One region of the Pseudidiomarina terrestris genome, then DNA from elsewhere that is predicted to be linked to it. Evidence: predicted binding sites of a transcription regulator. Region 1 holds the regulator's gene; the other holds the start of a gene.

Region 1 (4,430 bases):
GGATCAAAGTAGACCTGCGCCAGGCTACTACTTAGCATAATCACAGGGACGCCCAGCCAGCGACGCCAGCCGCTTTGGTGATCGATGAACAGTGCCCAGCAGACCAGCAGGCCTAACAGGTTCAAACCTAAATGTGGCCAATTATGGTGCACCAGCTGACCACTGAAAAGCTGCCATAAATGCTGCCCTTCGATGACCCCGTGACGGTTGAGCTTAAGCATGTCTTGCCAGGCATTGGGAAGCATCATGATGAGGGTCAGCAACACCATAACACTAACTGTAGGTAGCAGCGCCTCACGTGAAGTAGGAATCGTTAAACCGAACAACTGCATCGCTGGATTCACCTATAAAAAAGCGCCGGGAGCTGCTAGCAGCTGACCCGGCGCTTGTGTCGTATGACAACGCTAGGGAAGCAGGGCTGCCCTTACTTGACGAAATCCAAACCGGTTTGAATGTCGTTCTTCAAGCCGTCGAGCATTGACGCTTTCGCTTTTTTCTCGAAATCGCTCAGTTCGCCATACGGCAGGATTTCTTCAACACCCTTTGGACCTAAACGGACAGGATGAGCGAAGAACAAGGCATCGCTACCATCGGTTTCCACATAAGTGCACTCAACAACACTGTCGTCGCCCTGCAGGGCTTTGACCAGTGACAAGCAGAAACGCGCTGCCGCCTGACCCATAGAAAGGGTGGCTGAGCCGCCGCCGGCTTTCGCTTCAACAACTTCAGTACCGGCATTCTGGATGCGGTGCGTCAGTTGCTCAATTTGCTCGTCGCTGAAATCAAGACCGGTTTGCGACAACAGTGGCAGAATCGTGGTACCGCTGTGGCCACCAATGACCGGAACCTGAACTTCCGCAGGGTTCTTGCCGTGGATCTCAGCAACAAAGGTCTCTGCACGAATCACATCCAAGGTAGTGACACCAAACAGCTTGTTTTTGTTGTAGACGCCTTTTTTCTCTAGCACACGCTTGGCGATGGCAACAGTGGTGTTTACCGGGTTAGTGATAAGGCCAATCGCTGCATCCGGGCAATTATCTGCAATCGCTTCAATCAGATTGGAAACAATACCGGCATTGATATTGAACAGATCCGAGCGGTCCATACCAGGCTTACGTGGCACGCCGGCTGGGATCAATACGATGTCTGCGCCAACCAGTGCTGGTGCCAGATCATCTTTGCCATAGCCTTTAACATTGACTGCGGTCGGGATGTGGCTGAGATCAACAGCAACGCCTGGTACTACGGGCGCAACGTCATACAGCGCCAGCTCAGATCCAGCAGGTAATTGGGTTTTTAAAAGTAATGATAGTGCTTGGCCGATACCGCCAGCTGCACCTAAAACTGCAACTTTCATCTCAGACTCCATCCAGTTGTTAGGGAAATTTTTGATGCCAAAAGCCTACTCCAAAAGCGTCCAAATTACAACCGAAAGGCGCCTGGCTAGGCGTTTGTGAGCTTTTGCGATAGACTGACGTTTCAACGGGTTGGCAAGCGCTTATCCCGGTCAACGAAACGAACTCAAGAGGCCATTTTGCACCATGACCCAAGCCAAACCAGAAGCGATGATTGATACCTTTAAAGGGCTATTGAAAGAAGAGCGGTATGGCTCGCAAAGCGAGATTGTAGATGCCATGAAAGAGTTAGGCTTCGACAATATTAGTCAATCTAAGGTCTCACGGTTGCTAAGCAAATATGGCGCGGTGCGCACCCGTAATGCCCGGCAGGAAATGGTCTACTGTCTGCCTGCGGAATTAGGCATCCCTTCCACGCGGGCTCCATTATCGCAATTAGTATTGGATATTCAGCATAATGATGTGATGGTGATTATTCGTACCTCACCAGGCGCCGCGCAACTTATTGCGCGCTTACTCGATTCTGTCGGCAAGAAAGAAGGTGTACTTGGTACGATTGCCGGGGACGATACGATTTTTATTGCGCCGGTCAAAGTGTCTGACATCGACTTTACGCTACAGAAGGTGACCGAGCTGTTTGAGAACGTCGCTTAGCCGTTGTGTCCGCTGGTGATCGTTATGGCGCAAACAGAACTCATGGCTACTGCGTCAGGAAATCGACGGATGGCGCAAAGAATGCGGCATTACTGACAGCTTCAGTGTAGTCCAGCAAGGGATCGTAATCGCCGTTCTCATCCGCTATATAGCGTTGCTTTAACCACTGCAGTATGTCACGCGACTGGCCGGAAAAGTACATGGCGAGTAAGCCCTGCTCGCGCATATCGCCCCATGGCATATTCTGACGCAACATACTTAAAGGTTGTTCACGTTCATTCTGAAGTTTGGCCTTTTGGGTATGCGAGACCATCTGCAACACGGCTTCACTGATACGTTCTCCGGTAAGCTTCTTGCGGCCGATCACAAACTCCTGCATCTCTTGCGTAAGCTGTTCCCAGCGCCGCAAATCGTGCCGGAATTTCTGCACATACAAGTAGCTGCCGCCGGCGAATACCGGATCATCATCGGCATGAATCAGTGCCAACTGACGACGGCGAATGCCGCGTGGGTTTTCCGGCGCATCAATAAAGCCAGTCAGATCACGTCCATCCATAAATCGAAACGTCGGTAACTGTTCAGTGAGCTCGACGTCGTGACCAAGCCACTCGAGCAGCGCGCGGGCACTGTGATAATTGACATCGAAACGATCCGAGCGCACGGTCAGTAACAGGTCGACGGGCTCACGTGGCGCCTGTCGATCACCATCACGCAGGTCGGGAAATTGCCCCAGTTGTGAGGGCCGCTGCTGAGGATAAAGAATGTCCCAGTAATCACTGCCGATAGCGACGTAACCACTGAGTAAAGCTTCTGAAAAGCGCTCGTCAAGCTCATTGAGCAGAGCAGGAATTCGGGCTAACTTACGCCGTACACTCACAACATCATCGGTCATTACGTTCAATGATAATGTTAAGCCATGCAAATTCGGCTCTGCGAAGATGCCTTTTTGCGCTTGTGCCATGGGTGTCCTCACCAATTTGTAATCGTTATTGTTAGCGGTACTTGCTCGAAAAACCATGCAGCTTGGTCGCAACCAACTTGCGCTGCTTAACAACTGGCATACAATGCTTGTCAGTCTAGCAAAGATTATCTAAAAAAATGAGAATTTAAGCGGAGTTATTATGGGACTACCACAGCGATTTACAACTACTTTGATGGCCGCCTCGCTGGCCATGCTATTGGGCGGCTGCGCCACAACTTCAGGTGCAGATGCCTCAGCAACAGCTGCTGAAACCAGCACGGTGGCCAGTGAAGACCAGCGTTTTACCACTATGGCAGAACGCGTTTGGGAAGGCATGCAAAATCCTGTCGGCAGTGAAAACCTTGATGCTGCGCTACCGAGCATGACGCCAGAGGCACTTGCGGCCCGCGCTGAGCAACAACGGCAGTGGCTCAACGAGCTACAAAGTATCGATACCGACGCATTATCTCGTCAGGCCTATATCAATTGGCGCATGCTCACTTACCGTCTGCAAAATAATGTCGACAGTTATGACTTTAACGAACATTACATGCCGTTAAACGCAGAAGGCGGATTTCACAGTTCTTTATCTTTCATGGTGCGCAATACCGCCCTTCGCAGCTATGAAGACTACCAGAATTATGTCGCTAAGCTGGCCACGGTTCCACGTTATATGAATGAGCAGACCGCCTGGCTTGAGCGCGGCCTTAAAGAAGGCTACACCCAGCCGCGTGCGGCGATGGTCGGCTTTGAAGACAGTATCGCTGCCTTCATTGTGCAGGACCCGCGCGATAGCGTGTTCTACCAACCCTTGTTGCAGCAGCCGGCGTTTATCGATGATGCCCAATGGGAAGCTTTACAGGTGGCCGCAGCACAAGTCATTGACGATGCAGTGATTCCGGCTTACCAGAACTATTTTGACTTTATGGTGATGGACTATCTGCCGAACTGCCGTGAGTCCGTCGGTGCCAGTGCTTTGCCCAACGGCGATGCTTATTATCAGAATAGAATTGAGCACTTCACCACGCTGAGCCTGACCCCAGCCGAGATCCACGCCAAAGGTCTGGCCGAAGTTGCGCGTATTCGCAATGAAATGGCGGTGGTGATTGAGCAATCTGGCTTTGACGGAAACTTTGATGAGTTTGTCGAATTCTTACGCACGGATCCGCAATTTTACCCGACCTCAGCTGAAGAGTTGCTAAAAGAAGCTTCTTATATCGCCAAACGCATGGATGGTGAGCTGCCGAAGTTCTTTAAACTGCTGCCACGGCAACCTTATGGTATTGCACCTGTGCCAGCTGAAATTGCGCCTAAGTACACCACTGGCCGCTATGCCGGAACCTCACGTGACGACCGCGCCAGCTTCTATTGGGTCAATACTTACGCCCTTGACCGCCGTCCGCTGTATCAACTTGAAGCTTTGACCTTGCACGAAGCGGTACCTGGTCATCACCTGCAGG
Region 2 (4,430 bases), on a different contig from region 1:
TTAAACGCTTCGCTGGGCTTGATTCGATCGACATTGAGGTCACCCATCGCACCACGCAGGACTTTATCAATACCGTTGCGAATATCGCCGACAGTTTCGGTGGGGTGAACCTTGAAGATATTAAGGCGCCGGAGTGTTTTGAAATTGAAGAAGCACTGATTGAGCGCTGTGATGTGCCGATTTTTCATGACGACCAACACGGTACCGCCATTGTGACCGCCGCCGGCCTGTTAAATGCATTGGAAATTCAGGGCAAAGAACTGCGCAAGGCACAAATTGTCTGTTTGGGCGCCGGCGCGGCCGCTATTGCCTGCATGGAACTGCTGATCAAGTGTGGCGCCCAGCGTGAGCACATCTATATGCTGGACTCCAAAGGGGTCATTCATACCCGTCGCGAAGACCTGAATCAGTACAAAGCCTTGTTCGCCAACAACACGGATAAACGTACATTAGAAGAAGTGATTAGCGAAGCTGACGTCTTTGTTGGTGTGTCCGGCCCGGATCTGCTGAGCCCCGACGCACTGAAACTTATGGCCGAAAAGCCTATTGTGTTTGCTTGCTCCAATCCTGATCCGGAAATTAAGCCGGAACTGGCCCATAAAGTCCGCGACGACTTGATCATGGCCACCGGCCGCTCGGATTATCCGAATCAGGTCAATAACGTACTTTGCTTTCCGTTTATGTTCCGCGGCGCTCTTGATGTCCGCGCCCGGGCGATTAATGACGAAATGAAGATTGCCGCGGTTGAGGCCATCCGTAGTCTGGCCAAAGAGCCTGTTCCGGAAAGCGTCTTAAAAGCAGCTGGCGTTGATAAACTTGAGTTTGGTGTGGATTACATCATTCCCAAACCCATCGATCCGCGTTTGAAAACCCGCGTTTCGCGTGCCGTCGCTGAAGCAGCCGTCGCCTCCGGCGCCGCCCGCATCGACCTACCGAAGAATTATATGGCGGAGTGAGTACTCCGCCTTTTTCGTTCTGGATTGACAAGACCTTAACTGATCTATACTTGCTGACGAGGCGTAATGAAATACGACGCAAACGTTAGGGAGGTTATTAATGTCTCATACGGACCAAACTAAGAAAACAGCAGAGTTTACCGCACCAGGCCTGAAAGATAAGGCCGCTCACGAAACCATTAAGTTGCTTGACGACAGATTGGTGGCGCTCATCGATTTGCAGCTGACACTGAAGCACATTCACTGGAATGTCGTCGGCCCCAACTTTATCGGCGTGCATGAGATGCTCGACCCGCAGGTCGATTCCGTGCGCGAAATGACAGATACCATAGCTGAACGCATCGCGACCCTCGGTGGCGTTCCGAACGGCACGCCAAAGTATTTGGTCGACCGCCGTCGCTGGGAAGATTACTCCCTTGGCCGGGGCTTGGTTAAAGACCATCTGGTCGCCCTCGATAAGGTTTACGATGGCGTGAACTCTGATCACAGAGCCGCGCTGGAAAAACTCGCCGACCTGGACCCAGTCTCAGAGGACATGTTAACGGGCCAACTGGCTGAGCTTGAGCAATACCAGTGGTTCGTGCGTGCTCATCTTGAGTCAGCAACTGGTGAACTTAAAACTTAACCCAACACCTGATTTTTCCGCAGGGGCTATCGTCGCAGGCGATGGCCCTTTTTTATTTTCCAACCTGCAATTCGCTCCGCTCACTATCTGAAAGAACGTAACCGCGCCGCGCGACGGAAGCCTCCGCAAAAGATCAATACTTATGCTTGTTTTGTGAATTTATATTCACTATACTTACGCCATCTTTGGGTCATAAGTTTACTGTGAATGTCTAAGCAAGAAACCATACAATGCGCTGTTTTTGGAGCGAGCGGCTACAGTGGCGCTGAGCTCGTCTGGTTACTGCATAATCATCCAGAGTTTACCTTGACTCATGCATTTTCCTCGAGCGCACGTGAGAAAGCAGAGCCCATCTCCGCGTTGTATCCGCAATTGAGTGGTCGGTGCGAGCAGATTCTGCAACCTTGGCACTCGGATCTGTTGCCGCAATTGGCGCAACAGGTTCGGGTGGTTTTTTTAGCGCTTCCCCATGAAACCAGTGCTGAACTCGCGCCACAGCTGATTGCCGCTGGCCTGGTCGTCTTTGATCTGTCCGGTGCTTTTCGGCTGCGCGACGCGCATCAACACCTGCAGGCGTATGGCTTTAAGCAACCTAAGCTTGAGGCTGCTGTGCCTTATGGTTTGGCCGAATTCTCGCAGTTGCGGGGCGACGAGCCCTTGATCGCCGTGCCCGGCTGTTACCCGACCGCAGCCGCACTGGCACTTCGCCCCATAAGTCATTTGTTGGCCCAGTACTCTGTGCCAATTGTCAACGCGGTCAGCGGTGTCACCGGTGCCGGTCGCAAAGCCCAGCTGCACACCAGTTGCGCGGAAGTCAGCTTGCAGGCCTATGGGATTGCGTCGCACCGGCATCAGCCAGAAATGGCTCAGAGCATTGGTCGTGAGGTGCTGTTTGTGCCGCATCTGGGTCATTTTAAGCGTGGCATTCTGGCGACCATTTATGCCCAGGTGCAAGCTGGTATCTCGGCGGCAACGATCGAAGACAGTCTGGCAGCATGCTACGCCGATCAACCGCTGATACGGCTCGTCGATACCCCGCCCAAGCTAGCGCAGGTTGTTGCGACCCCTTACTGTGACATTTACTTTAAGTTGCACGAGCAACAGCTTATTTTCAGTGTTGCCATTGATAACTTACTCAAAGGCGCAGCAGCACAAGCGGTGCAGCTGGCGAATCAGTATTTCCGGCTGCCAGCTAGCGCGGGCTTATTGAACCTTGGAGCCGTGGTATGACGACGCCACTGGTCATCAAAATAGGCGGTCGGGTGCTCACCGACCCCACCGCGTTAAGTCAACTTTTCAGCACCGTACAGAAGCTCGCTGCCTTGCGGCCACTGGTGCTGGTGCACGGCGGTGGCGATCAGGTGCAGGCGCTGTTACAGCGGTTGGGCGAAGTCTCGACAAAAACCGACGGTCAGCGGGTCACCCCTGCTGCACAGATGCCGATTGTCGCCGGCGTACTTGCTGGCGATCTCAATTCACAGCTTTGCGCTATAGCGCAGCAACATGGCTTAGCCAGCGTGGGGCTGACCTTGCAGGCAGGGTCCACCGTGCGGTGTGAGGTTGATACCACACGGGGTGCGGTGGGCATTCCGCAACCGCACAGCAGTAAGTTACTTGAGCTGTTATTGGACGCCAACTACTTACCCATCCTCAGCTCCATTGGCCTAAGTGCCGATGGCCAGCGACTCAATATTAACGCTGATCTTGCCGCAGGCGCGGTCGCGCAAGTGCTGCATGCAGACCTTATTTTACTAACCGACGTGGCCGGCATTCTCGACCGCGATGGCCTCCTCATTGACTCCATTGATGCCACGCAGGTTCTGCAGCTTATCAGCGACGGGATCGTGCGCGATGGCATGGTGGTGAAATTAAACGCCGCTTTACAAGCCGCACAACATTCGCGACGAAGTATCGCGGTGGCCGGCTGGCAAGACGCCAACGCACTGACCCGACTGGCAAAGGGTGAGGCGGCCGGAACCCGCATTCGTTTCTAAGCAGCTATTACCCTATTCATTTTTTAGAATCAGTTATTAAGTTGGAATCATCATGCAAGATTTACTAGCACTGCGGGACTTATCAAGCGCGCAAGTGGCACAATTACTGGACCTGGCCCAGACCATCAAACAACGCCCCACGACCTGGCAAAACCATCTGCAGGGCAAAAGCATCGCGCTGGTATTTGAGAAGCCCTCGCTGCGCACCCGCGCGAGTTTTGCGGCAGGTATCCACCGCTTGGGCGGCCACAGTATTTACCTTGATGCTGCGAATCTGATGGGCAGTCGCGAGCCCGCGACCGATGTTGGTGCGAATCTGGCGCTATGGCACGACGCCATTGTCGCGCGGGTGTTCTCGCAGGCGACCCTGGAGGAACTTGCACAAGCCTCAGACAAACCCGTCATCAATGCACTGAGTGATGTCTGTCATCCGTGTCAGGCAATGGCTGACTTGCTCACCCTGACTGAACAGCTGGGCGATTTGAGTAAGGTCACGCTGACCTATATTGGCGATGGTAACAATGTTTGCCAGGCGCTGATGTCAGGTGCAGCGCTGGTTGGAATGGACTTACAAATCGTGACGCCGGAAGGGTATGAGCCCAATGCTGATGCCCTTGCTTTGGCACAGCAAACGGCGCAGGAAAATGGCGGGAGTATTTCCCTGCACCACGACTTCAGCAATCTACAACAAACCGATGCGATTTATACCGACACCTGGTTCTCAATGGGGCAGGAGCGGGACAGTAATCAGGTGATGCATGACTTTGCCCCTTTTCAGGTCAATAACGATCTGATGCAGCAGCTCGGCGCCAGCTATTTTATGCATTGCCTTCCTGCGTACCGCGGCCGCGAGGT

The links. Region 1 encodes ArgR, which controls arginine synthesis, uptake and breakdown. Its sites were predicted from a motif close to ANTGAATANNTATTCANT; they were not measured.
Region 2: argC (N-acetyl-gamma-glutamyl-phosphate reductase) is a predicted target of ArgR. The motif match lies at 1,734-1,751, and genes of this name have one in related genera.

What each region holds. Positions count from the first base shown of each region.
Region 1 is NZ_JAGGJE010000001.1:306,526-310,955, reverse strand. Features, by position in the region: gene rrtA (rhombosortase) at 1-332, opposite strand, end outside; gene mdh (malate dehydrogenase) at 425-1,357, opposite strand; gene argR (transcriptional regulator ArgR) at 1,542-2,009, shown strand; gene J6J28_RS01435 (Dyp-type peroxidase) at 2,056-2,970, opposite strand; gene J6J28_RS01430 (DUF885 domain-containing protein) at 3,131-4,430, shown strand, end outside.
Region 2 is NZ_JAGGJE010000006.1:90,949-95,378, reverse strand. Features, by position in the region: gene J6J28_RS12160 (malic enzyme-like NAD(P)-binding protein) at 1-956, shown strand, start outside; gene dps (DNA starvation/stationary phase protection protein Dps) at 1,057-1,581, shown strand; gene argC (N-acetyl-gamma-glutamyl-phosphate reductase) at 1,789-2,811, shown strand; gene argB (acetylglutamate kinase) at 2,808-3,575, shown strand; gene argF (ornithine carbamoyltransferase) at 3,628-4,430, shown strand, end outside.